DNA from 3 places in the Glaciecola sp. 2405UD65-10 genome. Region 3 is predicted to be linked to each of the others. Evidence: predicted binding sites of a transcription regulator. Region 3 holds the regulator's gene; each other region holds the start of a gene.
What was found. Region 3 encodes FNR, which switches genes on or off when oxygen is low (the NO sensors DNR and NnrR bind a similar motif). Its sites were predicted from a motif close to TTGATCTAGATCAA; they were not measured.

Region 1 (3,284 bases), 770 kb from region 3:
TGCTAAGCACTTTATTGACCTGTGAAATAAGTTCTGAATTTGGATCTCTTCTATGTAGTTCTTGTAAAGTCTTTACATTTTGTTGCCCCTGTTTAGGGGCAACTGCTTTTGCTAAGGTGGGAAGTAACGCATTTATCTGATTTGCTAACTGAGGTTGTTGGTTTGCAAGTTTAGCCAACAAACTTGCTTGGAGCATGGTTACCAAACCGTTTAAAAATGACCCTGAAGGCACTGCTCCCTGAACATTGGGAGTTTTGAGTATGGAAACATCGGGTAAAGCGGCGGTATTAAATATTTGTTTTAAATCGTCAACTGAAATATTCGACTGCTTTCGTAAGTCTGAATCGGTAAGAACGTCTGATTTATTGGCCTTGGCTTCGTCAGGGTGTTGGCTCACGGCAATGCTCTTGATAAACGCTTTTAGGTCAGGACTGCCACTTGTTGTTATTTTGTCGAGTATTTTTGTTACGCCAAACATGCCCTCGCTTACACTTGAACTTCGCGCTAAGCTTTGGTTTAGCTCATTAGCTAGCTTTATTTTTAGTTCACCAACTTGGTCTTGCCCTATATTACTAACAAATTTTGTTTGCAGTAAATTAGTAATCGTTTCTTTAGTGTTGCTTACTTTACTATTTGGATGAATTTGGCCGCTTGGGCTAAATTGACTGCTTTTACCATTAGTATTTAATTTAAGCTCAGGTAGCTTTTCTAAACTCGTGCGCTCTATATTTAATATAACGGGCTTTGCTAATAGCATTATTTGTAGCTGATTGGCATTCGAACTTGCCTGGCCCTTGTTAATTGTTGGCGATGCCGAAATTGCTATTTTCGCCTCTTCCAACATACTTGGCGACAATTGCCCCAGCAATTTACTTGAAATATCTTTTCCTAGCTTATTTAACGTTGTGGAGCTTGTATCAAGTACAGTAGCGTTTTGAGGCTTGTTAATTTGTTCATGCAAAAATACATTATTTAATATGGGCTTTATACTCGCGGGGCGTTGATGTAAATATTGGTTAATACTTCGCAAGGCACTTTGTGGTAGTGATATATCATTATTCACACTCAGGCTTTTGATAGCCCCTTTCGTCATATTTGCGTCTAATGTCAGCTTTACTGTGTCGTCGGTATGCACTTTACCTTGTAATTCAAGTGGCATAGGCAAGCTTAATTGACTCGTTTTACTCATATGCGCAATGGTTAACGAGAGTGTTATATTGTTACTCGTAAGTGCGCTTACTTTGGCATTTAGCGTTGCTGAGAATATAGGTTCACCGGTCTTTTGCGCAATATCCACTATTGATGATAGTAGCTTACTACTAAGAGGAGACGTGGTAGGTAATGACACTTGCGATAGCAAATTTGGTAAGGCTTTTTTAAGGGTGCTAATGGATATGTCGGGCCAATGTTTCGATAAACTTTGAATTAAGGGAGCCGACATCTGCTTCACGTGCATGCTTTGGCTTTGCTCAATATGAAAATTAAGTGATTTTGCAGTAGAACTCAGCAAAATCAGTTTATCACCGGCTTTTAACGATTGCTGTGAATCAAGCCCTAATATAGCATCTTTACTCACCGTTATTGCTTGCTTGGAGTTGGGGGCTTTTAAAACTACATCCGCATGATTGACTGAAACTACCGTCAAGGCTAGAGCTTTTCCTTGAGGCGTAGGCAGGGCGCGCTCATCAAGGCTCTTCTCTGCATAAGCTGAGCGAGGAGTCTCTACTATTTTGGTCAGCGAATTTAGGTTGTCGGCTTTTAAGTCAGACATATCATCCGTATAAGTAAGTTTTATGTAAGCATTATTTTCACAAATGCTGCGTTATTCTATGGTATCGGCCAAAAATGAGCTTCCTCTAATTGCGCTGAATCAAATACCTTTATGATTGCTTGGTCAAGACACTATAATTGCATCTCTTTTACTGCAATTACGCTAATTTATATGCTAGTATCCCTTGAATTTTCAATCACATGAGCACTGACTTCCACCGTGTTAATTGCTAAACAAATATGCTGTGAAAAGCAAGACAGGATCTTGTTTCAAGACTTTGATTTGTCGATTAAAAGTGGTGAGTTGGTGTTGCTTAAAGGTGAAAACGGCGCGGGTAAAACAAGTCTACTGCGCATTTTAGTGGGCTTAAGCGCCCCTATTTCTGGTAGTGTGGCAATAAACAACATTGACGTTCACGCAGAGCCAAATCACGCTTTACAGCAAGTATTATATATAGGTCATAAACTCGGTTTAAATGCATTATTAACACCAATAGAAAACCTTCAGTTTTTTAATCAAATGTGCGCCTATCAAAACAAAAATCAATTTATTCTTGAGACCTTAGATAATCTAGGATTAATTGGGCTTGATGATGTTCCTGTAAAGAGTTTATCTGCAGGTCAACAGCGCAGAGTAGCATTGGCAAAACTATGGCTTCACAAAAGTGCGAAACTATGGGTTTTGGATGAACCTTTTACAGCGCTTGATGTTGGTTTGGTAAACATGCTTGAACAACAAATGTTATCTTTTATTAATAGTGGCGGTGCGGTTCTAATGACCTCCCACCAAGCCCTTAGTATTCAAGATCATGTTAGAACGGTACAAATGGAGTATAACTGGTAATGGTGAGCATGCGCAGAGCCATACTAGCGGTGGCAAAACGAGATTTTTCAATTGCTTACCGCCAGCGCGCTGAATTAATGCAGCCCTTAATGTTTTTCTTAATGGTAGTGACCCTGTTTCCCTTGGCAATAGGCCCTTCACCTCAAACCCTCCAACTTGTTAGCGGCGCTATTATTTGGGTAGCAGCAATATTGTCGTTACTTATGGGCTTAGAACGCTTATTTAGAGACGATTTTGCTGATGGCAGCTTAGAGCAATTGATTATTTCACCACTTCCCTTGTATTTAATTGTGTTAGTTAAAGTTGTTAATCATTGGCTAGTGCATATTGTGCCCTTACTAATATTGTCACCGTTGTTAGCGTTGTTCTTGAATATGAGCTTAAACATGTACCTTGCCCTTGTTATTACTCTTTTAGTTGGCACTCCAACTATTAGCTTAATTGGTGCAATAGGTGTTGCCTTAACCGTTGGCCTGCAGCGCTCGGGGGTATTACTCGCCTTATTATTAATCCCTCTTTTTATTCCGTTACTAATTTTTGCCACTTCAACAATAGATTCTGCTGCAATGAATTTACCTTTCGGCTTTCAAATTGGTATTATGTCATCAATACTCCTATTGGCCCTAGCCGTGGCACCTGCGGTAATTGCATATTCTTTAAAAGTGAGTCA
Region 2 (3,284 bases), 550 kb from region 3:
CTGTTGCCAACCTCAACAAACAACCAAGCATTTTCATTCATATGTTTAGACGCTGATTTAAGCAATTGCAGGGTTAAATCAAGGCCATCTTCGCCTGAAGCGAGCGCTAGCTCAGGTTCGTGATGATATTCGCGTGGAAGATCGTCCATATCTTCAGCATCTACGTAAGGCGGGTTTACCACTAATAAGTCATACTTTTGCTCACCTAAATTAGAGAATAAGTCTGACTGCATAGGAAACACACGTTCATCAAGTTGGTAAGACGCTATATTAAACGAGGCAACGTCAAGTGCATCGCTGTCAATATCAACGGCATCTACTTGAGCCTCTTCAAATGCAAACGCTAAAGCTATAGCTATACATCCACCACCTGTACACATATCAAGAATAGTGGGATTTTCTGGTAATGATACGTAGTCGCTGAATTTATTCGCAATAAGCTCAGCAAAGGGTGAGCGCGGTATTAACACGCGTTCATCAACAAAAAATGGCATACCCGCAAACCATGCTTGCTGCGTCAAATAAGGTAAGGGAAGGCCTTCTTCACAGCGCGTTTTTATCCACGACAAAATGGTAGCTCGCTCGTCATGAGTTAGGGTGCATGGGTAAAACACGGCTTGTTCTTGTGGGCTAATGTCTAAAGGTAAGGCCAAAGCACTGAAAACTAAGCGGTGTGCCTCTTGCCATGGGTTTTCAGTACCATGGCCAAAATACACATCATGCTGGTTAAACTCACTCATCGCAAATCGAATATAGTCGATAATACTATGCAGTTGATGACTTAACTCTTGAACATTATTAAAACGGGATGGGGCTAATTCAGCCATTTACTTTTATACTCACTTCGCCTTAGTTAATCACTATATGTACTGCTAGCAACTTGCTTGAAAAATTAATTGCCAATATGCATGCATACGAGTGTACGAACTGGGTATAATAACTAAATTAACATGACTTTTCTTTTAAAAATAAGCGAATGAATAAAAAAACCGATGAAGACAGCGGGTTTGCCGCTTTATTTAAAGATGCGAAGCCTGTTGTTTACGACAAATACATACCCACGCGCAAAGAAAAGCACCTTACCAAGTTACAAAAATCAGATTCGCCAAACAATAGTAAACGCCAGCAATTGGCTAGCGTGGCACTTTCAGACGAATATCAAGCTCATTGGCCGCACAATAAGCCGCTCTCTTATTTAAAAAACAACGAAGCTGAATCAAAAGACGCACTTAAAAAGCTCAAAATGGGCCACATTCCACCTGATATAGAAATTGACCTACATGGCCTAAGTTCACGCCAAGCTAAAGAAGAGATAATAGCAGTAATATTTGAGGCTAAACAACGTCATTACCCGTGCGTAAATATTATCCACGGCCACGGTAGTGGCGTACTAAAGCAAAAGATTCCCAACTGGCTAGTTCAGCACCAAGACGTGATTGGCTTTATTCAAGCCCCAAAAGCTTTTGGTGGAAAAGCTGGCTTACTCGTATTAATCAATGTTGATTTTATTGAGCACAAGCTTTAACAAGCGCTGGGACTAGCTCTAAAATAAGGGCTGCCTAACAATCTATTTTATAAATCTTCTTTTACATTGTGTAAAAATAAATAAACGTAGTAAGCGCATATAGAACAAACAACAAAAATACCAAGAATTGAGCCCCAAGCAACGGGGTCTGAAAGTAATAAGTCCAACATAATATTCACCTTTGAGTTAATGTAAGTAGCGTTAACTGATGAGTAAATATTAGTTGAAAATAGATTTTCGAAGATGATCTTGATCAATTTTTTCGTTAGCTAAAACCCTTAAGCACTCGGTTTATTGAGCTAAATCAATTTTTATGACGTTTCCCCATTTGCTTTGTTACTTAAACAGGCGAATAAACCAGTTATCATCTAAGTCATCTTCACACGTTTTAAGTTGTGCAGCATAGCGCCTTGAACGAGCGTCAACTTTGTTCGCTACTTTTACCAACCATGCTTTTTTGCGGTAAGACTTTCTTTTATAACCACCCCAGCCTTCATGATAATTTAGGTATTGTGCGCCTGCATCCCATTTAGATATTTTATTTATTTTGTGAGTTTTACTTATAAACCAGCCCATAAAATCAATAGCATCTTCAAAATCGGTACGGTCAGAGAACATGCTGCCAGCTTCTTTTTTGTAATCGTTCCAAGTCATGGTTTTGGCTTGGGCGTATCCATAGGCAGAACTTACCCTGCCCCACGGAATCAGTCCAAACATGACGTAATCGCGTGGGGGTAGTGCATCGTGGCGAAAAGAGCTTTCTTGATACATCATTGCCATAGGTACATGAATGGGCACCCCCCATTTTTCACGCATATCGGCCGCGGCATCATACCAGCTATCTTTTTCTTCAAAAATACGGCATAAATTTTCACGTTCAGTGGGCTGCGTTGTTGCGCAAGCACTCAAAAATCCGCATACAACTAAACAAATTGAAAAATGTTTGAATTTATTTAAAAACATAATGAACTAATCTCAAGTACGTCGCTCTTACTAATGTGTGTTAATTATTTCCCTAAGTGTGTATTGCCTGATGCCTTTTGCATCAGGCTTTTTTTTGCCTATAACTTGCTATTCGCAAGCTAAATCAGGGTTATGAGGTTTACGTGTGGTGAAATAATCATTCACAAATTGTTCAAACGGTTTCTCGTTTTTTGCCTCTATTTCTTTTTGCGCGATTACTGACGCCTTTGCTTGCTCTACAAAGGTTTGCTCAGGTATATGTTTATAATTAAGGCCTGACATATGCGCCTTATACTCTTTTGCTAGCTCTAAGCCCAAACTACTGTTGTCAATGTTGTTGTCTAAAAGCGTAGCGAGCCATTTACCAGAGGCGGTTAAACTCGCGTCATTAAATTTTTCGCTTTGCAAATTAACCGCTTTAGAATAACGGTCGGTTTCATTGGCTGCATCAAGTATTGCCGCTACTTTGAGTAACTCTTCATTTAAGCCTAAGCCCCAATCTTTTAACGATATTTTTTCACTGCCATTTTGCAGCATCAAACTTGGGTCTCGCCCTTCTAAAACCGTCTTATTAATATTGTCTTGGCTAATTTCAAAACAATTCTCAACAAATTTAGGTGACGGCTCTAGCAAGCAATAAAGTAAGAAAACATCTAAGTAGTGGAATTGGCTTTCTTCTATTCCAATCGGAGAATATGGATTTACGTCTAAAGAGCGCACTTCTAAATAACTAACGCCCCTATTTTCTAATGCATTAGTTGGCATTTCTTGTGACAAGGCAATTTGCTTAGGTCTA
Region 3 (3,284 bases):
TGTTTTGCCCTCTGGAATTTTGTCCATAACAATCGAATACGTGTCTTCTTCTACAATTTTGTATTCAACATTAAGGGCATCTAAATAATTGGGCAGAACGTGTTCAGGAAAGCCAGGTTGCTTTTGGTCTAAATTCACCGCAATAATTGAAAAGTGAATAGGGGCTATTCGTTGAAAATACATTAGTACATCAAGCATGGTATAGCTATCTTTACCGCCTGATAAACAAACCATTATTTTGTCACCATCTTCAATCATATTGAAGTCGATGATGGCTTTGCCTGTTTCGCGTCGTATACGCTTTTGTAGTTTATTGAAATTGTAAGTGGATTTTGATTTGGCTGACATAGTTTACACATGATTAATAAAAACGAGGCAATTATACCGCACCTTGCCTCGCTATTACCATCTTAAAGGCTTACATCTATGGGGTTTTAGGTTTAACCACCAAAGTGTCGCATCCTATTTTATCAATAATGTGTTCAGCGGTATTACCTAATAATGCTGCTTTTATGCCTTTTCGTCCAACTGAACCCAATACTAATAGCTCAGCGTTAAGCTGTGAACATAGTTGAGGGATAGTATCTTCAGGTAAACCTTCCATAACGTAATGTTTTGTATTATTTAATGCATGTTTATCGCATAGTTTGTTTATCAAATTTTTGCGTCTGAGCTCAACATTGCTGTTGTAGGTTTGGGGATCAAACTGCGGAACTTCAATACTTATGTGAACAGGCGCGCCTATAAATGAGTTGCTTATACAAAGCTGCCCGGCCATTACTTTGGCAAAAGCGTTTGCAGCTAAGCTAACCTCATCACTTAAACATTCATGTTGCTCGTCTTTATCTTCTAAACTTATTGCGCAAACAATATTACCGCCCTCAGGCATCTCATGATGTTTAACCATAAGCACGTTAGCATGACTGTGCCGTAATATATGCCAATCACTGGGTGTGAATAAACGTTGTGATAACTTATCGTGATTCTTGGCGGCTTTTATGATCAAGTCTACATTTTCTGTTTTGGCTAATTTAACTATGCCTCTGTGAAAGTGTTTATGCCATACAACTTTGTATAGTACATTGCTTAATTGAGAAAATGGACTGGCATACTCTTGTAAGCGTTCATGTTGAGCATCAAGCACTCGTTGTTTTAGAAGTTCACGCTGGTTTGAATTCAATAATTTAGGCATGTCATAACTGCTGTCGTAAACAGCGCTAGCTAACACTAATTGGCAGTTAAACTTTTCTGCTAAAAAGACGCCGCGATATAATGCGTCCTGATTATCAGAGTGAGGGTTAATAACGACTAATATCTTTTGGTAGGCAGACATGTTTGATCTCCAGTTTTATATTCATAGTAAATATAAACAAAGTGCTTAAATAATGCATTCAACCACTTTGTTTGAGATCAATAAGAAAGGTAATAAATAGATTTGTTAAATAGCTCTAACCGATAATTCATTTTCAGGAATACGTTGCTGAACTGCATCAAAGTCTAAAATAGTGATTAACTTCCCTTCAACGCCAATCAAGCCTTCTTTTTGAAAGCGAGTCAGCAATCTAGAAATAGTTTCAACCGTTAAACCTAAATAATTGCCAATTTCGTTTCTTGTCATTGACAAGTTAAATTGCTTCGAAGAATAACCTCTTTCATCAAAGCGCTCTGACAAATGATTCAAAAAATGCAATAAGCGTTCTTCAGCGCTTCTTTTGCTTAACAACATCATTAGGTCATGATCGTTCTTAATTTCAGCGCTCATAAAACGCATAATTTGTTGTCTAAGCTTGGGGTAATCATTTGAAACTTGCTCAAGCGTTTCGTAAGGAAGCTCGCAAACCATTGCTGTTTCTAATGCTTGAGAATAGCTTTGATGTACGTCGTCTCGCAGGGCATCAAAGCCTATAATATCGCCAGGAAAATGAAAGCCAATGACCTGTTCAACGCCGTCTTTGTCGCTAATATAAGACTTAAAAGAACCTGAACGAACCGCAAACAATGAGGTGAATTTATCACCTGCATTCACTAACTTATCATGTTTATGAAGAGGGCGTTTACGTTCAATAATATCGTCTAATGACTCAAGTTCGTTCTTGCTTAGGCTAACCGGTAAACATAAATGGCTAAAACTGCAGCTTTGGCAGTGTATAGATAGTTCGGTTCCTTTGCTCATGAAGACTCTTTCATATAATAAAATCCAAGCTAATTTATACTACCAAATAGACTAAAGGTCAAAAACATTGCAAAAACAAATAGCAATAATGCGATTATTTGGCGCGTTCGTTTATGTTGCAAAAGAGGCAATAGGAAACTTGCACCCACGCTAGATGCAAGCAGTGCTGGCAAGGTACCCAAGCCAAAACTAAACATAAATAGCGCGCCTTGTATTGCATTGCCAGAAGCTAAACTCCACGATAAAGCCGAGTAAACTAAACCGCATGGTAGCCATCCCCAAATAAAACCATAAGCAATGGTATGAAAAGGGCTCTTAAATGGAATTAACTTTTTGCCTAATGGCGCAACCTTTCTCCAAAGTGTTCCGCCGGCTTTTTCAAGAGCAGATAAGCCCTTGTATAGGTCGCTAATGTAAAGGGCTAATAATAATAAAAAACCAATGCTTAACACTTGCAAGATGGCTAAGCCCGATGCTAATGAATTACTAAAAATACTGCCTAAATAACCAGTAATACCGCCTGCAATTGAGTAGGCTAAAATGCGACCCACGTTATACGCTAGCAAATAAGGGGATTGAGACGCTCCTTTAGGTATGGCAAAGGTAAATGCGCCAGCAATGCCGCCACACATTCCTATGCAGTGTACACCGCCAGCTAAGCCAACTAGAAAAGCAGATACGTAACTAAATTCAATCACTTTTGTGAGTACTACTATTTTCTTCTAGTTTGTCTGTTTCTGGCGTAGGGCTTTCTTTAAGGTCATCATCAAATAAAATACTGTAGCCCTGTCTTTCTAAATCATCAAATTGATTCGATTTAACCGCCCAGAAAAATACCGCTATAGCTATAGCAACTATTATAATGGCTAGTGGAATCAACACATAAATTATACTCATTACTTTTTCTTCTTGTTAACTAGCGCAATAGACGAGTAGAGTTATACACTACAATGATAGAACTTAAAGACATTCCCAAAGCTGCTTGCCAAGGCGTTAAAAGGCCCATAACAGCAAATGGCAATACCAATACATTATACGATAAGGCCCATGCAATATTTTGTTTGATTTTGCGCTTGGTTAATTTTGCCATTTTTAGCAAGTCTACAAGTGC

Region 1: the regulator FNR is predicted to act here: its motif matches at 1,861-1,874, upstream of ccmA (cytochrome c biogenesis heme-transporting ATPase CcmA).
Region 2: the regulator FNR is predicted to act here: its motif matches at 1,820-1,833, upstream of ACOI22_RS05070 (DUF3149 domain-containing protein).

Annotation. Positions count from the first base shown of each region.
Region 1 covers NZ_JBMEUF010000001.1:1,321,012-1,324,295, reverse strand. The annotation lists gene ACOI22_RS06090 (hypothetical protein) at 1-1,771, opposite strand, end outside; gene ccmA (cytochrome c biogenesis heme-transporting ATPase CcmA) at 1,991-2,614, shown strand; gene ccmB (heme exporter protein CcmB) at 2,623-3,284, shown strand, end outside.
Region 2 covers NZ_JBMEUF010000001.1:1,103,772-1,107,055, forward strand. The annotation lists gene prmB (50S ribosomal protein L3 N(5)-glutamine methyltransferase) at 1-827, opposite strand, end outside; gene smrB (endonuclease SmrB) at 977-1,525, shown strand; gene ACOI22_RS05070 (DUF3149 domain-containing protein) at 1,573-1,695, opposite strand; gene ACOI22_RS05075 (hypothetical protein) at 1,862-2,488, opposite strand; gene gshA (glutamate--cysteine ligase) at 2,597-3,284, opposite strand, start outside.
Region 3 covers NZ_JBMEUF010000001.1:549,547-552,830, forward strand. The annotation lists gene ttcA (tRNA 2-thiocytidine(32) synthetase TtcA) at 1-348, opposite strand, end outside; gene uspE (universal stress protein UspE) at 425-1,333, opposite strand; gene fnr (fumarate/nitrate reduction transcriptional regulator Fnr) at 1,439-2,173, opposite strand; gene ACOI22_RS02525 (sulfite exporter TauE/SafE family protein) at 2,203-2,871, opposite strand; gene ccoS (cbb3-type cytochrome oxidase assembly protein CcoS) at 2,864-3,070, opposite strand; gene ACOI22_RS02535 (heavy metal translocating P-type ATPase) at 3,090-3,284, opposite strand, start outside.